2 linked regions of the Thalassobaculum sp. OXR-137 genome follow. The protein of the gene in region 1 binds, or shares a complex with, the protein of each later gene. Links are inferred from orthologs where the notes say so. Each region holds a gene or a part of one and is shown in the gene's direction. Other genes may lie near its edges.

Region 1 (6,019 bases):
GCTGGGCGCAGGGGTGGAGGTCGTCCAGGAAGTCGGTGAGGGGGAAGTCGGTGGGGGGGAAGGGGGAGATGGGGGGAGGCGCTGAACCCTGCGTTCCCGGCCACAAGGAGGGCTCCCGCCCGCGTCAGTCGTCCTGACCTGCAACCTTTCCGACTTCCTGGACGCTCCCGGCGCGATGCAGGGGGCGATCCAGGACCGTGCCTCTGGCGTCGAGACCAGGGTCCTGGATCGACCTCCGCCCCGGCTGGGCGCCAGGGTCGGAGCTCGTCCAGGAAATCGGGGAGGGGGAAGTCGGTGAGTGCGGAAGTCGGTGAAGGGTAACGGGCAAGGAGTCCGGTCGCCGCCTCCCAGGCCGCCCCGGGCTTGCCGACCCAATCAGTATGGAACCGCGCTGACGACCCAGCCGTTCCTGAAGGCGAGGACGGCCTCGTTTCCGAGTCAGGAGACGGCTTCGGCGTCTCATTCGTCCGGTCGTTCAGAGCCGATGGCGAAGGTCACGACGACCCCCGCTGAGAATACGCGCAAAGGAGAACAGTATGCATACCACATTGCTTGAAGACTTCGTGGTGGCGTCAAATTCAGACAACCGTATTGAGGCATTCTACATCGACACCGAGACGGCAACGGTCATGCATACATGGCAGCTGGAGCCGGATAATCCTGCTTCGTGGTCAAGTCCCGAGCCGCTATACGGGACGAATTCTTCGGGTGGAGGGTCGAACGCTTCCCTAACGGGCGCGCACCGTGTCGAGGCAACGACGGATGCCGATGGGCAGATCCATGTGGTCGCGTCGACAACCGACAACAAATATCATGTCTGCTATCAAACTCCCGGCAAGTGGAATGGGTGGTTCGAGATTCAGCAAAAATAGCTGGCCTGGCCTTCTGGGCCACAGACATCACGGTCGTTTCGGCGTGGCGGGCGTTTGACAGTGACGGCCGGTCACTCCGCCTTCTGGATCACCGAGCCGTCGCTGCGGCGCACGAAGTATTCCGCGCCATCGATCCAGCGCACCGCCATGTCGATGTCCGAATAGTCGACCTCGTCGCCCTCGGTGCGGTCGCCGATCTCCAGATAGGTCGCTTCCGCATCCGAGCGGTTCTGCAGGGCATGGCCGTCGCCGGTACCCTTGGGGAAGGCGGCACAGTCGCCCGCGCGCAGCACGCGCTCGCCCGCATCGGTCTGCAGCACCAGCTCGCCGGTCAGCACCATGACGAACTCGTCCTGCCGGGTGTGCCAGTGGCGCAGCGCCGACTGGCACCCGGCGGGCAGGGTGACGTGGTTGACGCCGAAATTGCCGATGCCGCCGTGATTGCCGAGCTTGCGCTTGATCCGGGCCGCCGAAGATCTGGCATAGGCGTCCGGATAGCCGTTGCCGGTTTCCGGCGGAACCGAAAGGGCGGCGTAGGTGGGCGTGGTGGGGTTATCCGTCATCGGTCATCCGTTGCGGAGGGAGCGCTGCCCCCAGTCTATCGCGACGGACTGAAATGAAAAACGGCGGCCCGAAGGCCGCCAGGGGAAACAAGAACGGCGGGCCGAAGGCCCGCTGGGGGAAACAAAAACGGCGGCCCGAAGGCCGCCGGGGATCCTGGGTCGGAAACGCGGTCAGACGAAGACGGAAACGCCGCCCGTCGCACCGGTGCCGCTGCGGTCGCTGGCGCCCGGAAGCAGCGAGTTCGTGCTGTTCGGCGCTGCGGCCTCTTCCTGCCGCTCCTCGTCCTCGCTGGCGGCCTGGGCGCTGTCGGTCTGGCCGGTACCGGTCTGGGCCGGGCCGGTGTCCTGTTCTTGGGTCGCCTGGATCAGCGCGCTCAGGGACTCGCTCGCCAGCGACGTGCTCGGAACGCTGCTGCCCTGTCCCGGAAGCGGGGAGGCGGCATCGCCGAACCGCTCCTCACGGGCCTCGACCTGCGAGGTGTCGGACGTTCCGAACCGGGCGTCCTGGGACTCCTGGGCTCGGTTTTCCTCAGCGCGGCTCGGCTGCTGAGTGTTGCGAAGGGCGCTAAGCTGCGAGCTGCCCTGGGTATCGACGCCGGCGATGGCCATGTCGCACTCCTAAATCGTCGCTTCCCGACATGCCAGCCGGGAGACACCGGAGAATTTAGTCCTTCTGCGGCGGAAATACAAATCCGCCGCGCACCTGGAAACCCGCCGGCCGGTCACGACCTGTTGAACTTGGCGTGTTGAATGCTGCCGGGAGCAAGGCTATTGAGAGCGCGCCGAACGCACCGACGCCGACCGCACGCGCCGCCACCCATCCTGCCCACCCCTTCTGTGTAGAGGACAGACATGAGCGCCATTATCGACATCACCGCCCGCGAAGTCCTGGACAGCCGAGGCAATCCGACCGTCGAGGTCGATGTGGCTCTGGAGACCGGCGCCATCGGCCGCGCCGCGGTTCCGTCCGGTGCCTCCACCGGCGCCTACGAGGCGGTGGAGAAGCGCGACGGCGATCCCAAGCGGTATGGCGGCAAGGGCGTGCTCGCCGCCGTCGATGCGGTGAACGGCGAGATCTTCGACACCCTGTCCGGCCGCGAGGCCTGCGAGCAGCTTCTCATCGACCGGGCGCTGATCGACCTGGACGGCACCGAGAACAAGAGCCGGCTGGGCGCCAATGCGCTGCTGGGCGTGTCCATGGCCGTCGCCAAGGCCTCGGCCGCCGAGATGGAGCAGCCGCTGTGGCGCTACCTGGGCGGCGCCTACGCCCATGTGCTGCCGACGCCGATGATGAACATCGTCAACGGCGGCGCGCATGCGGACAACCCGATCGACTTCCAGGAATTCATGATCATGCCGGTTTCGGCGCCGACCTTCGCCGAGGCGCTGCGCTGCGGCGCCGAGGTGTTCCAGGCGCTGAAGAAGCGGCTGGTCGCCGACGGCCACAACACCAATGTGGGTGACGAGGGCGGCTTCGCGCCGAACCTGTCGACCGCCGACGAAGCGCTGGGCGCCATCATGAAGTCGATCGAGGCGGCCGGCTACAAGCCCGGCGAGGACGTGATGATCGCCCTCGACCCGGCCTCCACCGAGTTCTTCAAGGACGGCAAGTACGTGCTGGCGGGCGAGGGCAAGACCCTCGACACCGAGGGCATGATCAAGCTCTACGCCGACCTGTGCTCGCGCTACCCGATCGTGTCGATCGAGGACGCCCTGTCCGAGGACGACTGGGACGGCTTCAAGGCGCTGACCGCCGAGATCGGCAAGAAGGTGCAGATCGTCGGCGACGACCTCTACGTCACCAATCCGAAGCGCCTGAAGCGCGGCATCGCCGAGGACAGCGGCAACGCGATCCTGGTGAAGGTCAACCAGATCGGCACCCTGTCGGAGACCCTGGAGACCATCCACACCGCCCAGGCCGCCCGCTTCGGCACGGTGATCTCGCACCGCTCCGGCGAGACCGAGGACACCACCATCGCCGACATCGCGGTGGCGACCAATGCCGGCCAGATCAAGACCGGTTCCCTGTCCCGCTCCGACCGGATCGCCAAGTACAACCAGCTCCTGCGGATCGAGCAGGCGCTCGGCCCGGCAGCCCGCTACGCCGGCCGCCAGTCGCTCGCCCCGCTGGCCGGCTAAAGGCCCGACCGGAAAGGCCATCCCGTGGCCGAGAAACCGCGTACCCATCCGTCCCGGCTCGGCGACAGCGCCACGCTGAAGCTGCCGGGATGGCGCCGCGGGGTGTTCCCGTTCGCCTGCGCCGTGGTGGTCGCCTCGGGGTTCGGGCTGATGTCCGGCGAGGAGCCGCGCCTGGAGACCGGGGCGGCGATGGTCGGCATCGGCATGGTCGCCGGCTCCCTGTTCCTGCTGGCGACCAACGCCTGGAACCGCCTGCAGGTGCATCTGGACCGCGAGGGCCTGACCGTCGCCAAGCTCTGGACCGTGCGCCGCTACCGCTGGGACGAGGTGTCGGAATTCACCGTCTCCGGCCGCGGCAATGCCCGGGGCGCGAAGCTGGCCTATGTGGTGTTCGATGCGGACCGGGGCACCGGCATGGGCCGGGCGATGAACCGCTTCCTGACCGGCAAGAGCCAGATCCTGCCCGTGGGGCTGGTCTTCGAGGACGGCTCCGGCGATGCCATCATCATCGCCGACGTGCTGAACGCCTGGCGGAGCCGCGCGCTCAAACACGCCCGCAAAGCCTGAGTCATTTCTGCAACACCGTGCCGGATTCGCCCTTTGGCGGGTTTCGATTCGCGTTCTGTTCACGGTGACCGTTAATCGGCTTCATGATTCAATGCGTCGTATTCGCAGATTGGAGGGTTCGGTGTCCCTGTCCGCTGAACTGAAGCGACGCGTTCCCAAGGTACTCGGCCCGCTGATGGCGTCGCTGCTGATGGCGTATTTCGCCTATCACGCGGTCGAGGGCGATCGCGGTCTGCGCGCGTGGCAGCGGCTCGACATCGAGATCGCCGAGGCGAGCGACGTGCTCGCGGAGGTTTCGGCCGAGCGCGAGGCCCTAGAGAACAAGGTCGCCCGTCTGAACCCCGCCAACCTGGACACCGACATGCTCGAGGAGCGGGCCCGTCTGGTGCTCGGATATATCCCGTCGAATTCCGTGGTCATCGGCAACGGCCTCGTTCCGAAGGACGGACTGGTGCTGAACGTGGCGGTTCGCTGAGTGATTTCGACGGCTTAACCAAAATCAAGTTAAGTGACGTTTTTGCGTTGCAACACAAGATGTTAGGCATCTTGAAAATGTGACGTGTTTCCCTTAGTTGTGTGGGTACCGAGTTGGTGCGGACTGAACGCGCCCCGGACACGTACAGGGGGAGACCCATGGCCCGTGCAGCCACGACGAAATCGGCCTCGAATTCCTCGGGTGCCGCGAAGAAGCCCGCCGCCACCAAACGCACGTCCCGATCCACCAAATCCGCGTCCGCGAAACCGGAGATGCCGTCCAAGGACGAGCTCGTCGGCTACTATCGCGACATGCTGGTGATCCGACGCTTCGAGGAGAAGGCGGGTCAGCTCTACGGCATGGGCCTGATCGGCGGCTTCTGCCACCTCTATATCGGCCAGGAAGCGGTCGTCGTCGGCATGCAGGCGGCGATCGAGGACGGCGACACGGTCGTCACCTCCTACCGCGATCACGGCCACATGCTCGCCTGCGGGATGGAAGCCCGCGGCGTGATGGCGGAGCTGACCGGACGCATCGGCGGCTACTCCAAGGGCAAGGGCGGCTCGATGCACATGTTCAGCCGCGAGAAGAACTTCTTCGGCGGCCACGGCATCGTCGGCGCCCAGGTGCCGATCGGCACCGGCCTCGGCTTCAACCACCGCTACCGCAAGACCGACCGGGTCTCGCTCACCTATCTCGGCGACGGGGCGGTGAACCAGGGCCAGGTCTACGAGAGCTTCAACATGGCGGCGCTGTGGAAGCTTCCGGTGATCTTCATCATCGAGAACAACAAGTACGCCATGGGCACCTCGCAGCAGCGCGCGGCGGCCGGTCCGTCCCTGGCGCAGCGCGGTCACGCCTACGGCATCCCCGGCGAAGAGGTCGACGGGATGGACGTTCTGGCGGTCAAGGCCGCCGGCGAGAAGGCGGTCAAGCACTGCCGCGAGGGCAAGGGCCCGTACATCCTGGAAATGAAGACCTACCGCTATCGCGGCCACTCTATGTCCGATCCGGCCAAGTACCGGACCAAGGAGGAGGTCAACAAGATGCGCCAGGAGCACGATCCGATCGACACCCTGCGCCGCCTGGTGCTGGAGCAGGGCGTGGACGAGGACACGCTGAAGAAGGTCGACCGCGAGGTGAAGGATCTGATCACCGACGCCGCCGACTTCTCGCAGCAGAGTCCGGAGCCGGATGTCGAGGAATTGTGGACCGACGTGCTGGTCGAGGCGCGCTGAGCGCGCCCGCCACCGTCGCGAGCGAAACAGAACGCGCGGTCCTGCCCCGGAGGGCGATCCGGCCGCTGCACCCGAGAGGGGGGACACCGAATGCCTACTCCCATTCTGATGCCGGCCCTGTCGCCGACCATGACCGAGGGCAACCTCGCGAAATGGATGGTGAAG
Region 2 (3,437 bases), 3.8 Mb from region 1 along the record:
GGGATACGCGAGACTTTTTTCGATTTCGAGCCGGGGCGAATCGTAGTTCCCGGCTCCGCGCAGGACCGACCGACGTGAGACCTGCAAACTGGAACAGTCCGACGACGGCGACCCAACAGTCGCCCGCGGCAAACCGAGTCTTTCCTGCCCCCGGGGCACGAAGGACGCTCGGTGCCGTGACCGATTCCGTCGAGACTTGTTCCAGCGACTGCATCCGGCGTGCCGTGGGTACGCCGACGCCACAATCCGCGCCACGACCTTCCGCGCCTGGGCCGACGCTGTTCCGCGTCGCCGACCGCGCGGGACCGCAGCCACTCTTGCGGTCGTCGCGGCGCGACACGGAGTTACCAACACATGACCAAGCGTATGCTCATCGATGCCACCCACCCGGAAGAGACCCGGGTCGTGGTGGTCGACGGGAACAAGCTCGACGACTTCGACTTCGAGACCGCAGCCAAAAAGCAGCTTAAGGGGAACATCTACCTCGCCCGGGTCACCCGGGTAGAGCCCTCCCTGCAGGCCGCGTTCGTCGAATACGGCGGCAACCGCCACGGTTTCCTGGCCTTCTCGGAAGTTCATCCCGACTACTACCGGATCCCGATCGAGGACCGCGAGGCGCTGCTCCGCGAGGAGCAGGCCGAGGCGATGGCCGACGAGGACGAGGACGAGTCCGAGGAAGACGCCTCCGGCGAAGAGGAGGCCTCCGCCGAGGACGCTTCCGAGTCCGAATCCGAGGAAGACACCTCGGGCGACGATGGCGACGACGAGGCCCCGGCCCGCGCCGCGGAAGTCAGCGTCCAGACCAAGAAGAGTGCGAAGCCCGAGACGGTCGGCGGCGACGCGATGGAAGAGGTGCGCCGCCGGCGCAAGCCCTCCAACCGCCGCTACAAGATCCAGGAGGTCGTCGCCCGGCGCCAGATCATGCTGGTGCAGGTCGTCAAGGAAGAGCGCGGCAACAAGGGTGCGGCGCTGACCACCTACCTGTCCCTGGCCGGCCGCTATTGCGTGCTCATGCCGAACACCGCGCGCGGCGGCGGCGTCAGCCGCAAGATCACCCATGTGGGCGACCGCAAGCGGCTGAAGCAGATCGTCGAGGGCCTGGACGTGCCGGAAGGCATGGCGGTCATCGTCCGCACCGCCGGCTCGCAGCGCACCAAGGCCGAGATCAAGCGCGACTACGAATACCTGCTGCGCCTGTGGGACGAGATCCGTCAGACCACGCTCGACAGCACCGCGCCGTGCCTGATCTACGAGGAAGCCAACCTCATCAAGCGCTCGATCCGCGACCTGTACACGCGCGATCTGGACGAGGTGCTGGTCGACGGCGATGACGGCTACCGGATCGCCAAGGACTTCATGAAGACGCTGATCCCGAGCCATGCGAAGCGGGTCAAGCGCTACAAGGACACCCACGTGCCGCTGCTCCACCGCTTCCAGGTGGAAAGCCAGCTCGACGCCATCCACAGCCCGGTGGTGGAGCTGAAGTCCGGCGGCTACATCGTTATGAACCAGACCGAGGCGCTGGTCGCGATCGACGTGAACTCCGGCCGCTCCACCTCGGAGCGGAACATCGAGGAGACCGCGCTCAAGACCAACCTTGAGGCCGCCGACGAGGTGGCCCGGCAGTTGCGCCTGCGCGATCTCGCCGGCCTGGTGGTGATCGACTTCATCGACATGGAGGAGTCGCGCAACCAGCATGCGGTCGAGCGCCGCATGAAGGAGGCGATGAAATCCGACCGGGCGCGCATACAGATCGGACGGATCAGCCATTTCGGCCTGATGGAACTGTCTCGCCAGCGGCTGCGGCCGTCCCTGGTGGAAGCCAGCACCCAGGTCTGCCCGCACTGCAAGGGCTCCGGCTATATCCGCTCGATCGACAGCACCGCGCTGCACATCCTGCGGGTCATCGAGGAAGAGGGGCTGCGCAACCGGGCTGCCGAGATCGCCGTGCATGTGCCGGCCCAGGTCGCCCTCTACATCCTCAACCACAAGCGCGACCGTCTGGCGGAGATCGAATTCCGCTACGGTACCCGGGTGATTCTGGAGCAGGACGACAGTCTGGTGCCGCCGGATCACCGGCTGGAGCGCCTGCGGCCGAAGACCGCCGAGGAGCGGGCCGCCTTCCAGACCGCGATCGCGGCGAGCTCCGCCGGGGCCGCCGAGCCGGACGAGGACGACAGCGACCTCATTGAGGACGACGAGGACGAGGTCGAGAACGAGAACGAGACCAGCGAGGAGCAGGAGGAGCGCCGGAACCGTGGTCGCTCCCGCCGCCGTCGCCGGGGCGGTCGCCGCCGGCCGGAGGATCGGGCCGAGGACGATCAGGACGCCAAAGACGAGGCTCCCCGCCACAAGGGTGACGAGGAGGCCGAGACCGACACTGACGCCGACGCCGATGGGGAAGACACTGCCGCCGACGGCGATGATCGCGGCGACGGGGACGACGACGACGATGCCGACGGCCGCAAGCGGCGTCGCCGGGGCCGCCGTGGCGGTCGCCGCCGGTCCCGCCGCCGTCGCGATGGCGAGGAGGGCTCGGAGACCGAGGGCTCCGAGTCCGGTGACGACCAGTCGGGCGACGACGATTCTGGTGACGACTCCCAGTCCGACGACGAGGCGCAGAGCGGATCCGACCGGAGCGATGACGGCCAGGATGACGACAGCCGGGACGACGGTGCCGAGCCGCTCGCAGCGGTTGCCGCCGATGCTCCAGAGGTCGCGGTGAAGGCCGAAGCGCCGATCTCCGCCGCCAACGATCAGACGGCACCGGAAGCGGTTGACGCCCCGGTGGCGGACGCTGCTCCGGAAGAAGCCGCTCCGGCGGAGGCGGCTGCCGAGGCCGCGCCGGCCGAAGAGGCCGCAGCCGACGAAAAGCCGGCGAAGAAGCCTGCCGCCAAGCGTCCGCGTCGCCGTCGCAAGAAGGACGACGAGGCCGATGCCGCTGCCGAGGCACCGGTGGCCGAAATGGCCGAGGTCGCGGCGACGGCCGAGCCGGTCGCCGAGCCGGTGGCTGCCGAAGCCGCCCCTGCCGAAGCGGTCGTTGCCGAGGCGGACGCTGCCGAGGCGCCTGCGGTCGACGGCGCGATCAGCGGCGAGTTGGGCGAGGATCAGCCCGCCTCCGCCGATCCGGTGGAAGAGGCGGAGCCCGTCCCGCAGAACCTGAGTTCGACGCCGATCGAGGTTCGGACCCTGGACAAGCCGGTGGAGAAGCCGCGCAAGGGCTGGTGGCGCCGCTGAGGCACCCCGTCAGCAGATAGACAACAGGCGGCGCCCCCAGCGCCGCCTGTTTTGTTTCCGGCCTTTGCCATCGTTCCGAGCGACCCTGGATTTGATGCGGGGTCCGCCGGGGACTGGGTGGACAAGCCGGTTGCTGGATCCTGATTTGCATCAGGATGACGGGGAGGGGATTCGGGGAAGGCGCTTGGGGTGATTGAAGA

Evidence for each region. Proteins that work in one complex are often made in the same cells at the same time.
Region 2: the proteins of eno (region 1) and T8K17_RS00940 are in contact, whole or in part, in a solved structure (PDB 2FYM), measured with the Escherichia coli proteins. The link is inferred for Thalassobaculum sp. OXR-137 from one-to-one orthologs.

The regions. Positions count from the first base shown.
Region 1 is NZ_CP139715.1:3,986,228-3,992,246, reverse strand. The notes cover bases 1,444-4,430. They hold eno (phosphopyruvate hydratase), read left to right. Parts: upstream 1,444-2,287; coding sequence 2,288-3,574; downstream 3,575-4,430. Other genes in these bases: T8K17_RS18625 (FtsB family cell division protein), read left to right, coding at 4,263-4,430; T8K17_RS18630 (hypothetical protein), read left to right, coding at 3,599-4,141; T8K17_RS18640 (hypothetical protein), read right to left, coding at 1,607-2,044. Outside these bases: T8K17_RS18650 (hypothetical protein), read left to right, coding at 537-872; T8K17_RS18645 (cupin domain-containing protein), read right to left, coding at 944-1,435; more of T8K17_RS18625, read left to right, coding at 4,431-4,616; pdhA (pyruvate dehydrogenase (acetyl-transferring) E1 component subunit alpha), read left to right, coding at 4,889-5,854; T8K17_RS18615 (pyruvate dehydrogenase complex E1 component subunit beta), read left to right, coding at 5,945-6,019. UniProt on the Escherichia coli protein: Catalyzes the reversible conversion of 2-phosphoglycerate (2-PG) into phosphoenolpyruvate (PEP). It is essential for the degradation of carbohydrates via glycolysis.
Region 2 is NZ_CP139715.1:198,688-202,124, reverse strand. It holds T8K17_RS00940 (ribonuclease E/G), read left to right. Parts: upstream 1-354; coding sequence 355-3,237; downstream 3,238-3,437. UniProt on the Escherichia coli protein: Endoribonuclease that plays a central role in RNA processing and decay. Required for the maturation of 5S and 16S rRNAs and the majority of tRNAs. Also involved in the degradation of most mRNAs.